Regions from separate parts of the Streptomyces sp. NC-S4 genome, predicted to be linked through region 3. Evidence: riboswitches for the same ligand, from Rfam matches in the RefSeq annotation. Region 3 holds a riboswitch; each other region holds the start of a gene.

Evidence for each region. Region 3 has a riboswitch for cobalamin ahead of ACXNSR_RS35720 (prenyltransferase/squalene oxidase repeat-containing protein). Riboswitches for the same ligand answer to the same signal wherever they lie in the genome.
Region 1: another riboswitch for cobalamin. It lies ahead of ACXNSR_RS36530 (CoA-acylating methylmalonate-semialdehyde dehydrogenase); the one in region 3 lies ahead of ACXNSR_RS35720 (prenyltransferase/squalene oxidase repeat-containing protein).
Region 2: another riboswitch for cobalamin. It lies ahead of ACXNSR_RS25740 (ribonucleoside-diphosphate reductase subunit alpha); the one in region 3 lies ahead of ACXNSR_RS35720 (prenyltransferase/squalene oxidase repeat-containing protein).
Region 4: another riboswitch for cobalamin. It lies ahead of metE (5-methyltetrahydropteroyltriglutamate--homocysteine S-methyltransferase); the one in region 3 lies ahead of ACXNSR_RS35720 (prenyltransferase/squalene oxidase repeat-containing protein).

The regions. Positions count from the first base shown of each region.
Region 1 covers NZ_CM135937.1:8,166,275-8,170,872, reverse strand. Annotated here, with positions in the region: gene ACXNSR_RS36535 (short-chain fatty acyl-CoA regulator family protein) at 1-291, shown strand, start outside; cobalamin riboswitch at 393-563, shown strand; gene ACXNSR_RS36530 (CoA-acylating methylmalonate-semialdehyde dehydrogenase) at 769-2,268, shown strand; gene ACXNSR_RS36525 (acyl-CoA dehydrogenase family protein) at 2,265-3,419, shown strand; gene ACXNSR_RS36520 (enoyl-CoA hydratase/isomerase family protein) at 3,416-4,513, shown strand; gene mmsB (3-hydroxyisobutyrate dehydrogenase) at 4,510-4,598, shown strand, end outside.
Region 2 covers NZ_CM135937.1:5,676,854-5,681,451, forward strand. Annotated here, with positions in the region: gene ACXNSR_RS25735 (ribonucleotide-diphosphate reductase subunit beta) at 59-1,075, opposite strand; gene ACXNSR_RS25740 (ribonucleoside-diphosphate reductase subunit alpha) at 1,075-3,462, opposite strand; cobalamin riboswitch at 3,606-3,727, opposite strand; gene ACXNSR_RS25745 (GNAT family N-acetyltransferase) at 3,779-4,276, opposite strand; gene ACXNSR_RS25750 (Uma2 family endonuclease) at 4,354-4,598, shown strand, end outside.
Region 3 covers NZ_CM135937.1:7,983,817-7,988,414, reverse strand. Annotated here, with positions in the region: gene ACXNSR_RS35720 (prenyltransferase/squalene oxidase repeat-containing protein) at 1-1,204, opposite strand, end outside; cobalamin riboswitch at 1,321-1,448, opposite strand; gene ACXNSR_RS35715 (prenyltransferase/squalene oxidase repeat-containing protein) at 1,820-4,598, shown strand, end outside.
Region 4 covers NZ_CM135937.1:1,629,542-1,634,139, forward strand. Annotated here, with positions in the region: gene metE (5-methyltetrahydropteroyltriglutamate--homocysteine S-methyltransferase) at 1-1,998, opposite strand, end outside; cobalamin riboswitch at 2,179-2,407, opposite strand; gene ACXNSR_RS06750 (hypothetical protein) at 2,623-3,189, shown strand; gene ACXNSR_RS06755 (FAD-dependent oxidoreductase) at 3,290-4,598, opposite strand, start outside.

The sequences.
Region 1 (4,598 bases), 180 kb from region 3:
GCCCGGGCCGTCACCCGCCACCGCGGCGGCTGGGGCGAGCCCGGCAAGACCTTCGCGATCGGGCTCGGCTGCGAGATCCGGCACGCCTCGCGGCTCGTGTACGCCGACGGGCTGGACCTCGACAACGCGGCGGCCGCCACCCCCATCGGCATGGGCTGCCGCCTGTGCGAACGGCTCGACTGTCCGCAGCGGGCCGTGCCGCCGCTCGGGCGGGCGCTGGCCGTCGACGAGAACAGCAGCACCTTCGTCCCGTACCCGGTGACCAGGAACGACGTCCCGGCCCGGGGCTGAGCGGGCGTCAGCCCACGGACGGCACGACCGGACGGGCGGCGCGGCCGGACGGAAGGCGCGCGGCGGCGGCCCTGGACTTACTAGGACGTCCAACTATATGTTCGTGCCACAAGGTCCGCGGTGCAGGGAAGCCGGTGAGAAACCGGCACGGTCCCGCCACTGTGACCGGGGAGTGTGCTGCCGTCCACACGCCACTGACGAGGTCTGTCGGGAAGGCGGGCAGCACGCGGGGATCCGGGAGTCAGGATACCGGCCGCGGATGTTCCGTGTTGTCCACGAGGATGGAGCAGACACGCATGGCACCGGTTTGTACCCACGACCCTGGTGATCCGGCGGAGCGCGCGCACACGTTCGCACGCTCGTAGGTCGTCCCTTTCGACCCAGTCCCACGGCCTTCCCCTGCGGCGCACCCGATCGGGTGCCGCCCGCCGGTCGGCCGTGCCATCCCCGGATCCAACCTGACGAGAGCAGGCACCCATGGTCCGTGAACTCACCCATTTCATCGGCGGCAAGCACACCACCGGATCCTCCGGCCTCTTCACCGACGTGTACGACCCCAACACCGGCTCCGTCCAGGCCCGCGTCCCGCTCGCGGGGCGGGCCGACACCGAGGCCGCCATCGCGAACGCCGAGGAGGCGCAGGCCGATTGGGGGCAGTGGAACCCGCAGCGCCGCTCGCGCGTACTGCTGCGTTTCCTCCAGCTGGTCGAGGGCGAACGCGACTCCCTCGCCCGGCTGTTGTCCTCCGAACACGGCAAGACCGTCGCCGACGCCCACGGTGACCTGCAACGCGGGCTGGAGGTGGTCGAGTTCGCCGCCGGTGTCCCGCACCTGCTGAAGGGCGAGTTCACCGACAACGCGGGCGCCGGGATCGACGTGCACTCCCTGCGCTCGCCGCTCGGCGTGGTCGCCGGGATCACCCCCTTCAACTTCCCCGCGATGATCCCCCTGTGGCAGGCCGCGCCCGCCCTGGCCTGCGGCAACTCCTTCGTCCTGAAGCCCTCCGAGCGCGACCCCTCCGTACCGCTGCGGCTCGCCGAACTGTTCCTGGAGGCCGGCCTGCCGCCCGGCGTGCTCAATGTGGTCAACGGCGGCAAGGAGGCCGTCGACACCCTCCTCGAGGACCCGCGCGTGCAGGCCCTCGGCTTCGTCGGCTCCACCCCGATCGCCGCGCACGTCTACGCCACCGCCGCGGCCCACGGCAAGCGCGCCCAGTGCTTCGGCGGAGCCAAGAACCACATGATCGTGATGCCCGACGCCGACCTCGACCAGGCCGTGGAAGCCCTCATCGGCGCCGGCTACGGCTCCGCGGGCGAGCGCTGCATGGCCATCGCCGTCGCCGTCCCCGTCGGCGAGGAGACCGCGAACGCCCTGGTGGCCAAGCTGGCGGAGCGCATCGCCACCCTGCGCGTGGGCCGCTCCGACGATCCCGAGGCCGACTTCGGGCCGCTGGTCGGCCGGGAGGCCCTCGACCGGGTGAACCGCTACGTCGGCATCGGGGCCACGGAGGGCGCCGAACTCGTCGTGGACGGCCGCGGGTTCACCCTGCCCGGACACGAGAACGGCTTCTTCGCCGGTCCCACCCTCTTCGACCGCGTGACCCCGCAGATGCGGATCTACCGCGAAGAGATCTTCGGCCCGGTGCTGTCCGTCGTGCGGGCCGCCGACTACGAGGAGGCCCTGCGCCTGCCCACCGAGCACCCGTACGGCAACGGCGTCGCGATCTTCACGCGCGACGGCGACACGGCGCGCGACTTCACCCGCCGGGTGGGCGCCGGCATGGTCGGCGTCAACGTGCCGATCCCCGTCCCCGTCGCCTACCACACCTTCGGCGGCTGGAAGCGGTCCGGCTTCGGCGACCTGAACCAGCACGGCCCGGACTCGATCCGCTTCTACACCCGTACCAAGACCGTCACCTCGCGCTGGCCCTCCGGAGCCAAGGAGAGCGCGAGCTTCACCATCCCGACGATGGGATGAGCCCGGTGACCCTCACCCTCAGCCCCGATCAGCTCGCCCTCGCCGAGGTCACCCTGGACTTCGCCCAGGAGCAGCTCGGCCCGTACGCCGTCACCTGGGACCAGGACAAGCACTTCCCGCTGGACGTGATCCGCAAGGCGGCGGACCTCGGGCTCGGCGGCGTCTACGTCCGCGAGGAACACGGCGGCAGCGGTCTCGGCCGCGGCGACGGCGTCCTCGTCTTCGAGACCCTCGCCACCGGCTGCCCCTCCATCGCCGGATACCTCTCCATCCACAACATGGTCGCCTGGATGATCGACCGGTACGGGGACGCGGACCAGCGGGCCCGCTGGCTGCCCGATCTGTGCTCCGCACGGTCGCTGGGCAGCTACTGCCTCACCGAACCGGGCGCCGGATCCGACGCGGCCCGGTTGCGCACCCGGGCCGAGCGCACGCACGACGGCTACGTCCTGACCGGGGTCAAGCAGTTCATCTCCGGCGCCGGCGCCGCCGAGGTCTACATCGTCATGGCGCGCACCGGCGAGGAGGGCCCGGGCGGCATCTCCGCGTTCGTCGTCGAACGCGCGGACGCGGGGGTCTCCTTCGGCCCGAACGAGCGGAAGATGGGCTGGAACGCCCAGCCCACCCGCCAGGTGGTCCTCGACGGGGTCTGCGTCCCCGCCGGCCGGCGGCTCGGCGCCGAGGGCGACGGCTTCCGGATCGCCATGAACGGCCTCAACGGCGGCCGCCTCGGCATCGCCGCCTGCTCGCTGGGCGGTGCGCAGAGCGCGCTGGACCGCAGCCTCGCGTACCTGGCCGACCGGGAGGCGTTCGGGGCCCGGCTGCTGGACGCCCAGGCCCTGCAGTTCCGGCTCGCCGACATGGCCACCGAGCTGGCCGCGGCCCGCGCCCTGGTCCGCCAGGCGGCCGACGCGCTGGACCGGGGCGACCCGCTGGCTCCGCAGCTGTGCGCGATGGCCAAGCGGTTCGCCACGGACACCGGCTACGCGGTGGCCGACCGGGCCCTGCAGCTCCACGGGGGCTACGGCTATCTGAGCGAGTACGGCATCGAGAAGATCGTCCGCGACCTTCGGGTCCACCAGATCCTGGAAGGCACCAACGAGGTCATGCGCATCATCGTCGCCCGCGGGCTCACGGAGGCCCTGCGATGAACCACGGATCCACCGGGGACGACGGCCACGACCGGGACCACGTGCTCCTGCGGACCGAGGGCCGCACCGGATACATCACCCTCAACCGCCCCAGGGCCCTGAACGCCCTCACCCACGCCATGGTGCTGCGCATCGACGAGGCGCTCGCCGGCTGGCAGGACGACCCGGACGTCTCGGCCGTCGTCATCGCGGGCGCCGGTGAGCGCGGCCTGTGCGCGGGCGGCGACATCCGCGCGATCCACGAGGACGCCCGCACGGGCGGTACGGCCTCGGCCGGCTTCTGGCGCGACGAGTACCGGCTCAACGCCCGCATCGCCCGCTACCCCAAGCCGTACGTCGCCCTCATGGACGGCATCGTCATGGGCGGCGGCGTCGGAATCTCGGCCCACGGCACCGTACGGATCGTCACGGAACGCTCCCGCGTGGCCATGCCCGAGACCGGCATCGGCTTCGTCCCCGACGTCGGCGGCACGTACCTGCTGGCGCTCGCTCCCGGCGAACTGGGCACCCATCTGGCCCTGACGGGGGCGCAGGCCGGGGCGGCGGACGCGCTGCTGTGCGGGCTCGCCGACCATTTCGTGCCCTCGGAACTGCTGCCGCGGCTGGCCGCGGACCTGGCGGGGGCCTCCGTGCACGAGGTGCTGGAACGGTACGTCGGTCCGGCGCCCGCCGGCGGGCTCGACGCCGACCGCGCATGGATCGACCACTGCTACGCGGCGGACACGGTGGAGGAGATCGTGGAGCGCCTGCTCGACAGCGGCGCCCCGGCGGCGAAGGAGGCCGCCGCCACGCTGCGGACCAAGTCGCCCACGGCGCTGAAGGTGACCCTGGCCGCCCTGCGCCGGGTGCGCGTGCTCGGCCCGCTGGAGCGGGCCCTGGAGCAGGAGTACCGGATCTCCTGCGCGGCGCTGTCCTCCCCCGACCTGGTGGAGGGGATCCGCGCGCAGGTCATCGACAAGGACCGCAGCCCGCGGTGGTCGCCGCCCTCCCTCGCGGAGGTGGGTCCGGCGGACGTGGAACGGTTCTTCGCCCCGCTCGGCGCGCGCGAACTGCAGCTGTCCCGGACGGATTCGACTCAGGAGGTGCCCTGGTGAGCAGGACCGTGGCGTTCGTCGGACTGGGCCGCATGGGCGGCCCGATGGCGGCCAACCTGGTGAAGGCAGGACATCGCGTCCTCGG
Region 2 (4,598 bases), 2.3 Mb from region 3:
GACACGGAAACATCCGCATCCCGGCTCCCCGGTCGAACCGTACGAGGTCCTGGAAGTCCTAGAAGTCCTCGTCCAGGTCGACCGTGCCCTCGACCGCGACCTGGTAGGCCGACGGGCGGCGCTCGAAGAAGTTCGTCAGCTCCTGAACGCCCTGCAGCTCCATGAAGGAGAACGGGTTCTGCGAGCCGTACACCGGCGGGAAGCCCAGCCGGACCAGGCGCTGGTCCGCGACGCACTCCAGGTACTCGCGCATCGACTCGGTGTTCATGCCCGGCAGGCCGTCACCGCACAGGTCGCGGCCGAACTGCAGCTCCGCCTCCACGGCCTCCTTGAGCATGTCGGTGACCTGCTGCTGGAGGGCGTCGTCGAAGAGCTCCGGCTCCTCCTTGCGGACCGTGTCCACGACCTCGAAGGCGAAGTTCATGTGCATGGTCTCGTCACGGAACACCCAGTTGGTGCCGGTGGCCAGGCCGTGCAGCAGACCGCGCGAGCGGAACCAGTACACGTACGCGAAGGCGCCGTAGAAGAACAGGCCCTCGATGCACGCCGCGAAGCAGATCAGGTTCAGCAGGAAGCGGCGGCGGTCGGCGGCCGTCTCCAGGCGCTCGATCTTCTCGACCGAGTCCATCCACTTGAAGCAGAACTGCGCCTTCTCGCGGATGGAGGGGATCTCCTCGACCGCGTCGAAGGCGGCCGCGCGGTCGTCCGGGTCGGGCAGGTAGGTGTCGAGCAGCGTCAGATAGAACTGGACGTGCACGGCCTCCTCGAACAGCTGGCGCGACAGGTACAGGCGCGCCTCCGGGGAGTTGATGTGCTTGTAGAGCGTCAGCACCAGGTTGTTCGAGACGATCGAGTCGCCGGTCGCGAAGAACGCGACCAGACGGCCGATCATGTGCTGCTCGGCGGGCGTCAGCTTCGCGAGGTCGGCGACGTCCGAGTGGAGGTCGACCTCCTCGACGGTCCAGGTGTTCTTGATCGCGTCCCGGTAGCGCTCGTAGAAGTCCGGGTAGCGCATCGGGCGGAGCGTGAGCTCGAAGCCCGGGTCCAGGAGGTTCTTGTTGTCGGTGGAGCTCATTACTGGCACGCCTCGCAGGACTCGGGGTTCTCAAGGGAGCAGGCCAGGGCATCGGCGTCGACGGCCTGCGGGAGCGCCACCGGAGCGGCGGTGGCGGCCTGCGCGGCGCGGGCGATCTTCGTCGCCGGGCGCGAGCGCAGGTAGTAGGTGGTCTTCAGACCCTGCTTCCAGGCGTACGCGTACATCGAGCTGAGCTTGCCGATGGTGGGCGTCTCCAGGAACAGGTTCAGCGACTGCGACTGGTCCAGGAACGGCGTACGGGCCGCCGCCATGTCGATCAGACCGCGCTGCGGGATCTCCCACGCCGTGCGGTACAGCTCACGGACCTCGGCCGGGATCCAGCCGAAGCCCTGGACCGAGCCGGAGGAGTCGCGCAGCGCCTCGCGGGTCTGGGCGTCCCACACGCCGAGCTGCTTGAGCTCCTCGACCAGGTAGCCGTTCACCTGGAGGAACTCGCCCGACAGGGTCTCGCGCTTGAACAGGTTGGAGACCTGCGGCTCGATGCACTCGTACACGCCGGCGATCGAGGCGATCGTCGCGGTCGGGGCGATGGCGAGGAGCAGGGAGTTGCGCATGCCGGTCTCGGCGACGCGGGCGCGCAGCGCCTCCCAGCGCTCCGGCCAGTTCAGCTCGACGTCGTAGTGGTCCGGGTGCAGGACACCGCGGGCGGTACGGGTCTGCTCCCAGGCCGGCAGCGGGCCGCTGCGCTCGGCGAGGTCGCAGGAGGCCTCGTACGCGGCCAGCATGATGCGCTCGGAGAGCTTGGTGGACAGCGCCTTCGCCTCGGGGGAGTCGAAGGGCAGCTTCAGCTTGAAGAAGACGTCCTGGAGGCCCATCGCGCCCAGGCCCACCGGGCGCCAGCGGGCGTTGGAGCGGCCGGCCTGCTCGGTCGGGTAGAAGTTGATGTCCACCACGCGGTCGAGGAAGGTGACGGCCGTGCGGACGGTCTCGTCGAGGCGCTCCCAGTCGATCTCGCCCGTCTCCGTGAGCACGAAGGCGCCCAGGTTGACCGAGCCGAGGTTGCAGACGGCCGTCTCGCCGTCGTTGGTGACCTCGATGATCTCGGTGCACAGGTTCGAGGAGTGGACGACGGTGCCCGGCTCGGCGGTCTGGTTCGCCGTGCGGTTGGAGGCGTCCTTGAAGGTCATCCAGCCCTGGCCGGTCTGCGCGAGGGTGCGCATCATCCGGCCGTACAGGTCACGGGCCGGCATGGTCTTGCGGGCCAGGCCGTCCGCCTCGGCCTTGCGGTAGGCGGCGTCGAACTCGTCGCCCCACAGGTCGACCAGCTCGGGCACGTCGGCCGGGGAGAACAGCGACCAGTCGCCGTCGGCGTTCACGCGGCGCATGAACTCGTCCGGCACCCAGTGGGCGAGGTTCAGGTTGTGGGTGCGGCGCTGGTCCTCACCGGTGTTGTCGCGGAGCTCCAGGAACTCCTCGATGTCCGCGTGCCAGGTCTCCAGGTAGACGGCGGCGGCGCCCTTGCGGCGGCCACCCTGGTTCACGGCGGCGACGGAGGCGTCGAGGGTCTTCAGGAACGGCACGATGCCGTTGGAGTGGCCGTTGGTGCCGCGGATCAGCGAACCGCGGGCGCGGATGCGGGAGTACGACAGGCCGATGCCGCCGGCGTGCTTGGACAGGCGCGCGACCTGGTGGTAGCGGTCGTAGATCGAGTCGAGCTCGTCCAGCGGGGAGTCCAGCAGGTAGCAGGAGGACATCTGCGGGTGCCGGGTGCCGGAGTTGAAGAGCGTGGGGGAGGACGGCAGGTAGTCCAGGCGGCTCATCAGCCGGTACAGCGAGGCCACTTCCTCCACGGCCTGGACGCTCTCGTCGGCGGCCAGACCGCAGGCCACGCGCAGCATGAAGTACTGCGGGGTCTCGATGACCTGACGGGTGATCGGGTGGCGCAGCAGGTAGCGGCTGTGCAGGGTGCGCAGGCCGAAGAAACCGAAGCGGTCGTCGGCGCCCTCGGCGAGGGTCAGCTCGACGAGCGAGTCGAGCCGGGCCGCGTGGGCGGCGACGAACTCGGCCGTGCGGTCGGCGATGAGGCCCTCGCGGTGACCGACCTCGACGGAGGCCGAGAAGGAGGTGGAGCCCTGGCTCGCGGCCTCGTCGCGCACGGCCAGCGTCAGCAGGCGGGCGGCGAGCCGGGAGTAGGCCGGGTCCTCGGAGATCAGACCGGCGGCGGCCTCCGTGGCCAGCCCGCGCAGTTCGGCGTCGTCGGCGGCGGAGCTGCGGCCGCGCAGGGCGGAGGCCGCGACCCGGCCGGGGTCGGTGTCGGGGAGGTCCGCCGTAAGTTCGGTGAGGGTACGCAGCAGCGTGGCCCCCGGGCCCTCGGTGTTGTCGCCAGAAGTGGACTCGGCGCGCGGTGCGGAAGGCGCGATGGTCACGGCGGGAGCTCTCCCTCGCTCGGCCCGGTCATCGGCGGAGCGGGGCGCGGGCGGGCGCACGCGGGCGCGACGAGAACGCGTACCCCGCATGGCGTCCACCGGCCCAACCGCGAGGCCCGGACGAATCGGCACCCGGTTCGGTCGAGCCGGGCGCGCTGTCGGCAGGTCATCGGACTTGGCGTCCGGTAGCCGGACACTTCATACCGTTGCGGGACAGTTCCGGATTCGCACCGGATTCCCCTGCGGCGACAGCAGGCATGAGCATACATGTGGGGGCGGCCCTGTGCGGTAACCCCCACATGTAGTGTCGGCGTGGCTACAGCTTGAGCCGGTAAGTGAGGAGTGTCAGGCCCTCGATCGGCGCCCAGTCCCGCTCCGGAGTGCGTACGAAGCCCAGCCGCGCGTAGATCCGGTGGGCTCCGGCCATGCTGCGCTGGGTGGAGAGGACCAGGCCGGTCACGCCCTCCCGGGCCCGCGCCCGCTCGACGCAGGCCCGCACCAGAGCCTCGCCGGCGCCCTGGCCGCGCGCCTCGTGGGCCACCGCGAGCATCCGGAACTCCGCCTCGTCGGGGCCCGCGACGTCGGCGAGCGGACTGCCCGGAGCGGCGAAGGTCACACCGCCGAGCAGCCGCCCGCCCCGCTCGGCGACGAGCACCTCGGCCAGGGCCGCCCGGCCGGCCACGTCGCGCAGCACGTTCAGGTAGGCGTCGTCCTCGTTGAAGTCCAGATGCCCGTCGGCGAGGTAGGCCCGCGCCGTGATCTCGCCCAGCTCCGCGTAGTCGGCGGGCAGCGCCGTTCTGATCACCATGTCCATGCGGTCGAGTGTGCGGGACGGTGTCGGCGGGCGGCGCTATCGTCGGAGACAGCACCGTCGAGGAAGGTGAGCGAGGCATGACCGTGATGGCCGACCGCCCCCACATGCTGACCGAGGAGTTCGAGACCCTCGCGCGTATAGGCGCCAGAGAGGTGGAGGGGCTGCGGTTGGAATTCATCGACGGGAAGCTGGGGGTCAAGGCGGTGCCTGATGGAGATCACGACCGAATCGTTGTGTGGCTGTCCCGCATCTGCATGCAGCACCGGCCCGAGGTCTGGCTCCACGTGGAACGTGGCTTGAAGGTCGAGCAGTACCGTTCGGG
Region 3 (4,598 bases):
TCAGGACGTCGCCGAGGGTGGTGGTCGTACCGGTCGGGGTGAAGGCCACCGAGCAGACCTTGAGGTTCCCGGCCCCGTCGTCGACGGTCAGCGCCAGCTTGGTGGCCGTACCCGCGGTGAAGGTCGGCTGGGCGACCCACTGCGGGGCGCCGGGGGTGACCGGGACGGGCGGGGCCGTGGTGAAGCCGCCGCCCGCGACGGCGCGCAGGGCGTCGATGGAGGAGTAGGCGGAGGGGACGGTGTCGGAGGGCTTGTACTTGAAGCCGCCCGCCGGGTTGTACTGGTTGGCTATCAGGAAGTCGACCGGGGTCTTCCCGGTGGCCGTGAGGAAGTCGCCGGTCTGCGGGTTGAAGCCGCAGGCGTTCAGGCCCGCGACACCCCAGCCGTTGGAGCTGGTGTTGACCCCGTAGAGGGAGTTGAAGGCACCGGTGGAGGGGGCCAGCGTGCTCTTGAGGAAGTTCTTCGCCCGGACGACGTCCGTGTCGGTGTTGGGGACGCCGGAGACGCACAGGGCCGCCATGGCCGCCCCGGTCATGTCGACGTCGCTCGCGGAGTTGAGGACGGTCGGGTTGCCCTCGGCCTTCTGGAAGGTCCAGCCGCCGTCCACGTGCTGGTTGGCGCGGATCCGGGTGACGATCGAGTCGGTGAGCGCCTGCGGGATGCGGGCGCCGCCGGCCTGCGTCCTGGCGCCGCCGAGCGAAAGGGCCGCGAAGACCGTGCCGTTGAAGTTGCCGGAGGTGCCGAAGTAGCCCGCCTCCGCCGTCTGCCAGTAGGAGTAGACGTTCGCCACGAGGTTGCGGGAGGCGGAGACGCGGGCCGGGTCGATGCCGGCGGCGTACGCGTTCAGGACGCCGCGCTCGTAGTCGGTGACCACCGGGGAGGCGGACGGCCAGCCCGCCGCCTGGATCAGGTTGCGGTAGACGGTGCGGGCGTTCTTCGTCGTGTCGCCACCGGGGTAGACGTCCACGACGGCCGTACCGGTCGCGGCGAAGGCGCTGAACGCCCACTCGTTGGAAAGGCCCGCACCGGCGTACGAACCGTCCGCCGCCTGAAGGGACTTGAGGTAGGCGACGCCGTTGGTCTTCGAGGTGGCGAGCTGCGCGGGCGACGAGGTCGCGGACGCGGGCAGCGCGGTGAGGGCGAACGCGCCGAGCGCGGCGGGCACCGCGAGCGCGAGCCGGCGGGAGGTACGGGGACGGGACATGGCCTGCTCCTGGAATCGGCGGACGCCGACCGCTGCCGACGCCCCGATCACCGTGCGGAGGCACGGCCGGGCATGCCGGAGGGCCGCCGTCCGGAACGCGTGGTACGGCTTCCTGTGCTGCATCGCCGTATGGGCATTCGGGCTCGGGGACGGCCCCGCCGTCCCACACCGCTGCGCGTCAGCTCCGGCTTCCCACCGGATTCCCCCATCTGGCAGCCCTGGACGCTACCCGAGTGATCAAGGGTCCGCCAGCCGGGCGGGAGCGGTCCGGCGGGACCCGTCCGGAGCGTGTCCCCTGAGACGCAGGCCACCTTGACGCTGTCTTTATCGGCGTGTTCCACTCCGACTGATAAGCACTCAACTCCAGGGGAAGCCGGTCTGATTCCGGCGCTGACCCGCAACCGTAGGCCCGGTCCCACCGGGCGAGCCGGAATGCCTGGAGCCAGGTTTTTGCAGCGAGAAACGCCGTCGCGGACTACGGCGTGGTTCGAAGGCTTCCTCCGCGCTCAGCGTTCTGCGCCGCGCCCGGCGCTCCGTGCCCGGCGGCCCGCGCCCTGCGCGTACGGGGAGCCCTTTGCCACGCACTGGTCCGCCCGGCCGACACGAGGGGCCGTGGTGGGGACCGCAGAGCGAGCAGAGCGACGCACGAGGCGGAAGAGGCGGGTGTCGCTGCTGTCGGCGGCGCTGCTGACCTTCGGCACCGGCGTGGCCTTCGGCACCGGTACGACGTCCGCGGCGGCCGACCCGATCGAGGGGTGCACGGCCACCACCGGCGCCATCGTCGCCGTCGACTTCGGCCCGTTCGGCGGGAAGGTCGAGCGGGGCTGCGACACCAGCCCCACCACGGGCTACGAGTTGCTCAGCGCCGGCGGTTTCACCACGGAGGGCACCCAGCACGACGGCCCCGGCTTCATATGCCGCATCGGCAGCGGATCCTTCAACTCCGGTACCCAGTACCCCACGGCGGACAAGGAGAAGTGCGTCCTGACCCCGCAGGCGACCGCGTACTGGTCGTACTGGACCGCGTCCCCCGGCCAGAAGAGCTGGACCTACAGCTCGCTGGGCGCGATGGCCCGGATCCCGAGGGCCGGTGACGTGGACGCCTGGGTGTTCGGCAGCACGGACATCGGCGGCACCTCGGGCAAGCCCGCCTTCTCCCCCGACGACGTGCGCGCCGCGGGCGGCAAGCCCGACCCGGACCCGACGGGTCCGCCCCCCGTGCCGCCGGGCACCGTCGACGTGGCCGCCGCCACCCGCTGGATCACCGGGAGGCTGACCGACGGCGAGCGGGTCGTGGACGAGGGCGCCACCACCCCGAACTACCTGCTCACCACGGAGGCCGTGTACGCCCTGGCCGGCGCCGACCCCAAGAGCCCGGCGGCCCGCAAGGCCGCCGACTTCCTGGCCACGCCCGCGCACACGGACGCGTACGCCTATCCGGCCGGCAAGGCCGGGATCCCCGACGCGACCGCCGCCGCGCGACTCGCGCTGGTCGCCGAGGCCACGGGCAGGGATCCCCGTGCCTTCGGCGGGCACGACCTGCTCGGCGACCTGCTCAAGTACGTCTGCCCGAGGGACATCGGCGACGGCGAGACGATCGAAGGCTGCCTCACCAAGGGCGACTTCCGCACCACCGGCCAGTCCGATGCCCAGGCCATGGCCGTCATCGCCCTGCTGAACGGCGGCGTGACGCCTCCCGCCGACGCCGTGAAGCGGCTGACCGCCCTCCAGTGCGAGGACGGCGGGTTCACCAGCATCCTCATCCGCGCCGGCGGATGGTGCGACAGCGACGCGAACGCCACCGCGCTGATCACCCTGGCCCTCAAGCGGGCCGGAGGCCACGACGCCGTCGTCGAAAAGGCCCGCGCCCACCTGCGGAAGTCCCAGCTGCCCACCGGTGCCTGGCCCGCCGCCGCCTACATGACCACCGGCAACGCGGCGTCCACCGGCTGGGCGGCCCAGGCCATGCGCGCCCTCGGCGACACCCCGTACGCGGACGCGGGCCTGTTCTGGCTTTCCAAGCAGCAGCTCCCGGGCGGGGCCTTCGGCTTCGAAGAGGGCCTGACCGAGCCGCAGTTGTACCCGACCGCCCCCGCCGTCGTCGCGGCCGCGAAGAGCGACCTGGTGAAGCTGACCACCAAGAAGGCGGACCCGCCCACGCCGCCGACCACTCCTTCGCCCCCGACCACGCCTTCGCCTCCCACCACTCCCCCGGGCGACGGACCGGACCTGAAGAAGGGCATCGCGTACCTCACCGACACCACCCGTCTGATCCAGGGCCGCTACTACGAGAACGCCCCCGGCAGCGGCTTCGCCGACTACGGCATGACCATCGACGGGGCCTACGCCCTGGCCGCCACCGGCGAGAACAACGCCGCGCTGCGCAACATCGTCGACTTCCTCGACAAGGGCGGCAAGGACGGCAAGGGCCGCGGCGTCCACGACTGGACCCTGATCGGCACCAAGTACGCCGGCGGCGGGTACATCGGCAAGACCGCCCTGCTCGCCGAGGCGGTGGGCCGCGATCCGCGCGCCTTCGGCGGCCAGGACCTGATCGCCGCCCTCGCCAAGGCCGTCTGCCCGGCCCCGAGCACCGCGCCCGACCGGAGCTGCGCCGCCAAGGGCGCCTACACCAACGCCCCGTCCGTCTTCTCCCAGTCCCTCGCCGTCATCGCCCAGGTCCGCGCCGGCGAGAGCGCCGCGGCGGCCGATCCGATCGCGTACCTGGAGAGCCTCCAGGAGCCCTCGGGCGCCTGGCCCAGCCTGATCGGGACGCCCAGCGGCGCCGAGGTCGACTCCACCGCCATGGCGGCGATGGCCCTCGACCTGCTTGCGGACGCCAAGGCGCAGGCAGCCGTGGACAAGGCCCTGGTCTGGCTGGCCGCGCAGCAGACGGACGACGGCGGATTCCCCGGAGCCTCCGGCAACTCCGTCAACTCCGCCGCCCTCGCGGTCCAGGGCATGTCCCTGGACACGCCCAAGTACCGTACGCAGATCGCCAAGGCCCGCGCGTTCCTGGCGACCCAGCAGAACGGCGACGGCGGATTCGTCGTCAACAAGGGCGGCCAGCCCGGTTCGGACGTCCGCGCCTCCACCCAGGCGGTCGGCGGCGCCACCGGAATCTCCTTCGCCACCCTCACCCGCAGCCTGGACGGCACCACCCCGCAGCCCGTCCCCAGCGGCACTTCCGGCACTCCCGGCACTCCCGTCATCGTGACCCCGGGCGGGGAGACGGCCGGCGGCAGCAGCGGCTCGGGGTCGGGCGGCCATCTCGCCTCCACCGGAACCCAGGTCGCCGGCCTCGCCGCCGCGGCCGCGGCCCTGGTGCTCGGCGGCTGGGGTACGACCCGCGTCGCCCGCCGCCGGCGCCGGCACGGGACGACCGGAGGCCGGG
Region 4 (4,598 bases), 6.4 Mb from region 3:
GTCGCCGAACTCGGCATAGCACATGTGCGTGTGGATCTGGGTGTCCGCGCGGACTCCGGCGGTGGTGAGCCGGAAGGACTCGGTGGCCCAGGCGAGGTAGCCGGCGTGGTCGGCGGCCCGCAGCGGGAGGGTCTCGCGCAGGGCGGGCTCGTCGACCTGGATGACCGCGGTACCGGCCGCCTCCAGGTCGCCCACCTCGTCGCGCAGGGCGAGCGCCACCTGGCGGGCGGTGTCGCCGAGGGGCTGGTCGTCGCGGACGAAGGACCAGGCGAGCATGGTGACGGGGCCGGTCAGCATGCCCTTGACCGGCTTGGCCGTCTGCGACTGCGCGTACGTGGTCCAGCGCACGGTCATCGGGTCCGGGCGGGAGATGTCGCCGGCCAGGACGGGCGGGCGGACGTAGCGGGTGCCGTAGGACTGGACCCAGCCGTGCCGGGTGGCCAGGTAGCCGGTGAGCTGCTCGGCGAAGTACTGCACCATGTCGTTGCGTTCGGGCTCGCCGTGTACGAGGACGTCGATGCCGGCCTTCTCCTGGAAGGCCAGGACCTCCCGGATCTCGGCCCGGATGCGGTCCTCGTAGCCGGCGGTGTCGATGCGCCCGGCCCGCAGGTCGGCGCGGGCCGTGCGCAGTTCGGTGGTCTGCGGGAAGGATCCGATCGTGGTCGTCGGAAGCAGCGGGAGCCCCAGGTGCGCCCGCTGGGCGGCGGCCCGCTCCGCGTACGGCCGGTCGCGCCGCCCGTCCGCGTCGGTGACGGCGGCGGTGCGGGCCCGGACCGCCGGATCGTGGGTGAGGGCGGAGCCGGCGCGGGAGGCCAGGTCGGCCCGGTTGGCGGCGAGTTCGGCGGCGATGGCGTCCGTGCCGCGGGCCAGGCCCCGGGCGAGCGTGGCGACCTCCACGGTCTTCTGGCGGGCGAAGGCGAGCCAGCGCCTCACCTGCGGGTCGATGTCCCGTTCGGCGGTGGCGTCCAGCGGCACGTGGAGCAGCGAGCAGGAGGCGGCGACGTCCACCCGGTCGGCGAGCCCCAGGAGGGTGGCGAGGGTGCCGAGGGACTTCTCGTAGTCGTTGATCCAGATGTTGCGGCCGCCCACGACACCGGCGACGAGGCGCTTGCCGGGCAGGCCCCCGACGGCGGCGAGGTCGTCGAGGTTCGCGGCGGCGGCCTCGGTGAAGTCCAGGGCGAGCCCTTCGACGGGGGCCTTGGCCAGCACCGGCAGGGCCTCGCCGAGCCGGTCGAAGTAGGAGGCGACGAGGAGCTTGGGCCGGTCGCTCCGGCCGCCGAGCTCCCGGTAGGCGCGGGCGGTGGCGGCCAGCTCGGCCGGGGTACGGTCCTGCACCAGGGCGGGCTCGTCCAGTTGCACCCACTCGGCTCCGGCGGCGCGCAGGTCGGCCAGGACCTGCGCGTAGACGGGCAGCAGCCGGTCGAGCAGGGCCAGCGGTTCGAAGCCGGCGGCGACGCCGGGGGCGGGCTTGGCCAGCAGCAGGTAGGTGACGGGGCCGACCAGGACGGGGCGGGCGGTGTGCCCCAGCCCGAGTGCCTCCGTCAGCTGGGCGACCTGCTGGGTGGAGTCGGCGGTGAAGACCGTGTCGGGGCCGAGTTCCGGCACGAGGTAGTGGTAGTTGGTGTCGAACCACTTGGTCATCTCCAGCGGCGCGACGTCCTGGGTGCCGCGCGCCATCGCGAAGTACCCGTCGAGCGGGTCGGCCGCGACGGCGGCCCGGTGCCGCTCGGGGACGGCGCCGACCATCACGCTGGTGTCCAGTACGTGGTCGTAGTACGAGAAGTCGCCGGTCGGCACCTCGGTGATGCCGGCGTCGGCCTGCTGCCGCCAGTTGGTGCGGCGCAGGTCGCGGGCGGTCGCCCGGAGGGCGTCGGCGGTGGTGCGGCCCTTCCAGTAGCCCTCGACGGACTTCTTCAGTTCGCGGTTCTGGCCCTGGCGGGGGTAGCCGTACACGGTGGCCTCGGTGGGCCGTCCGGTGGCGGGGGTCGTGCCGGTCACGGAACTCTCCTTCGCGAGCGTTCTCCTGTGGACCCGGTGAGGGACCGAGGGCGCGAAGGGATGACGGACCGGGCGGATCACGACCGGGTACGGGTGCGTGCGGATGCACGTGCCCGCGGTCGTCCGCCTGATGTGTCGCCGACCCGCCCACGAGGTCACCGGGATTTCCGTGCGCGATCGGTCGCGCACGGGCAACGGGCAGGTCTTCGGACTCGCGGGCGCGTCCCGTCGTACGGATGCCGTACGAGACTCCTACTGGCCGTCGCTTCCCAGACCCGTCCGGGCCCAGTGCGTATGACGGCGGTCGTTCCCGCTCACCGCTGCGGGGCAGTCCCGGATTCCCACCGGGTTCCCTCTTACGACGCATCCCGCCTGGCGGACGGGGCGAACCAGCTGCCCGGCCAGAGTAGACGCCGTTCCCCGTCGGCGCGCGGAGTTGTCCGGCATCCGGATGGCGGAGTGAGACGTACCGGGGTCGAAATCCGGCCATGAAGTGAATTGCGTCACTGCGGAGCGAGTTGTGTCCCTCTTGTCCGTTTACCGGATCGAACTCCCCGGTCAGCGCAGTACCTTGCAGCTCACTCCATCGAGATCGCTCGATGACCACCGGAAGACCGAGGAAGTATGGCTGGACCGGTCCCGCGCCCCGCCCGCGTCCGCACCCTGGCACCCGGCGTCCTGCGCGCCGCACTGGTGTCAGTGCTGGCATGCGGCGCCCTCACCGCGTGCGGCTCCGACGAGGAGGCACTGCGGTACGCGACCGACTACGCGAACCACGAACCGCTGGGCGTGGTCGGGTACCCCACCTCCGAGTCCCTCAAGATCACCCAGAGTCTGGTCTGGCGGCTCGCCGACGGCAAGGCCGAGGAGGTGCAGTCGCTCGCCGCCAACCCCGATGACGCGAAGGGGGACGTCGAGCGGACCGCGCGGAACTGGATCCGGGCCTTCCACGAAGGCGCCAAGGGGAAGGTGACCGCGGAGTTCTACGACGAGGGGTCCGTACGGCAGCTCGTCGTCGTGTACTTCCACGACACGGGCCAGACCAAGTCGTTCACGGTCCAGCTCACCGGAAGGGCCGGAGAGGAAGGCTGGCGCGTGGCCATGCGCGAGCCGGACCCGAAGGAGGCCTCGGCGACCCCCGACTGGGTTCCGAGGACCCCCGGGGGCCTCGGCTCGAAGACTCCGCGATGACCCGGTCCGCCGTCGCCACGAACTGACGGGCGCCGCCCCGCGGATCACTCCGCCGGACGGCGCCCTCGGTGGCGCGGGAACGGGAACGGGAACGGTCGGATCAGGACCGGTCCAGCAGCGTGGTCAGGACCTCGTGGAGGACCGCCGCCGGGTCCGCCACCGCCTGCGCCGAGCGCCAGGCCACGAAGCCGTCCGGGCGGACGAGGATCGCGCCCTCGGCGGTCGTGCCGTGCACCTCGGTCCAGTCACCGCCGTTCGCCGGGATCAGGTCGGCGTCCGGGCCGGTGCCGATCGCGTACACGTCCAGGGGCAGGCCCAGCTGTTCGGCGACGGAACGCCCCGCGGCCCGCCACGGCCTGCCCTCGGAGCACAGCAGGACGAAGGAACGCTCGTAGAGGTCCACGGTGGACTTCGGCTCCGGATCCCCCGGACCGCAGAGCCACATGTGCGGTGCGCGGCTGCCCGGATCGCCGCAGAGCCGCATCCGTTCGGGCACCACGGGCTGGTCCGGGTCGGCCCCCAGCACCGCGCCCCGGTTGTAGCGGTAGCCCATGGCCACGGAGAGGACCCCGCCCTGGCGGCCGCCGGGCCCGGAGTGCGGCCCGGCCGCGGACCCGGAGGCCGGTGCGGACGCGGACGCGGGCTCGGGGTCGGGCTCGTACCCCGGGTGGCTGTGCTCCGCCGACCGCGCAGATGCGCGCTCGCTCGTGGCCCTGGCCACCGGCAACCGCTCGGCCTCGTAGGTCTGCAGCAGCCCCGGCCCGGCCGAACCGTCCAGCACCATCGCGAGCTTCCAGGCGATGTTGTGGGCGTCCTGGATACCGGTGTTCGAGCCGAACGCCCCGGTGGGGGACATCTCGTGGGCGGAGTCTCCGGCCAGGAAGACCCGGCCGGCCGCGTACCGCTCGGCGACCCGCTCGGCGGCGTGCCACGGGGCCTTCCCGGTGACCTCGACGTCCAGGTCGGGCGAGCCGACGGCCCGGCGGATGTGCTCCACGCAGCGCTCGTCGGTGAAGTCCTCCAGCGTCTCGCCCCGGTCCGGGTGCCAGGGCGCGTGGAAGACCCACCGCTCGCCGTTGTCGACCGGCAGCAGGGCCCCGTCGGCATCGGGCTTGGTCAGGTAGCACACGATGAAACGCCGGTCGCCGACCACATGGGGCAGCATCCGCGACCGGAAGGTGATGCTCACGTTGTGGAACAGGTCCCCGGAGCCGCTCTGGCCGATCCGGAGCGCCTCCCGCACGGGGCTGCGCGGCCCGTCGGCGGCGACGAGGTAGTCCGCGCGCACCGTGCTGTGTTCCCCGGTCTCCCGGTTCTTCACGATCGCGGTGACCCCGCCGGGGTCCTGGTCGAAGGAGAGGAGTTCGGTGGAGAACCGCAGGTCGGCCCCGAGCGTGGGGGTCACGGAC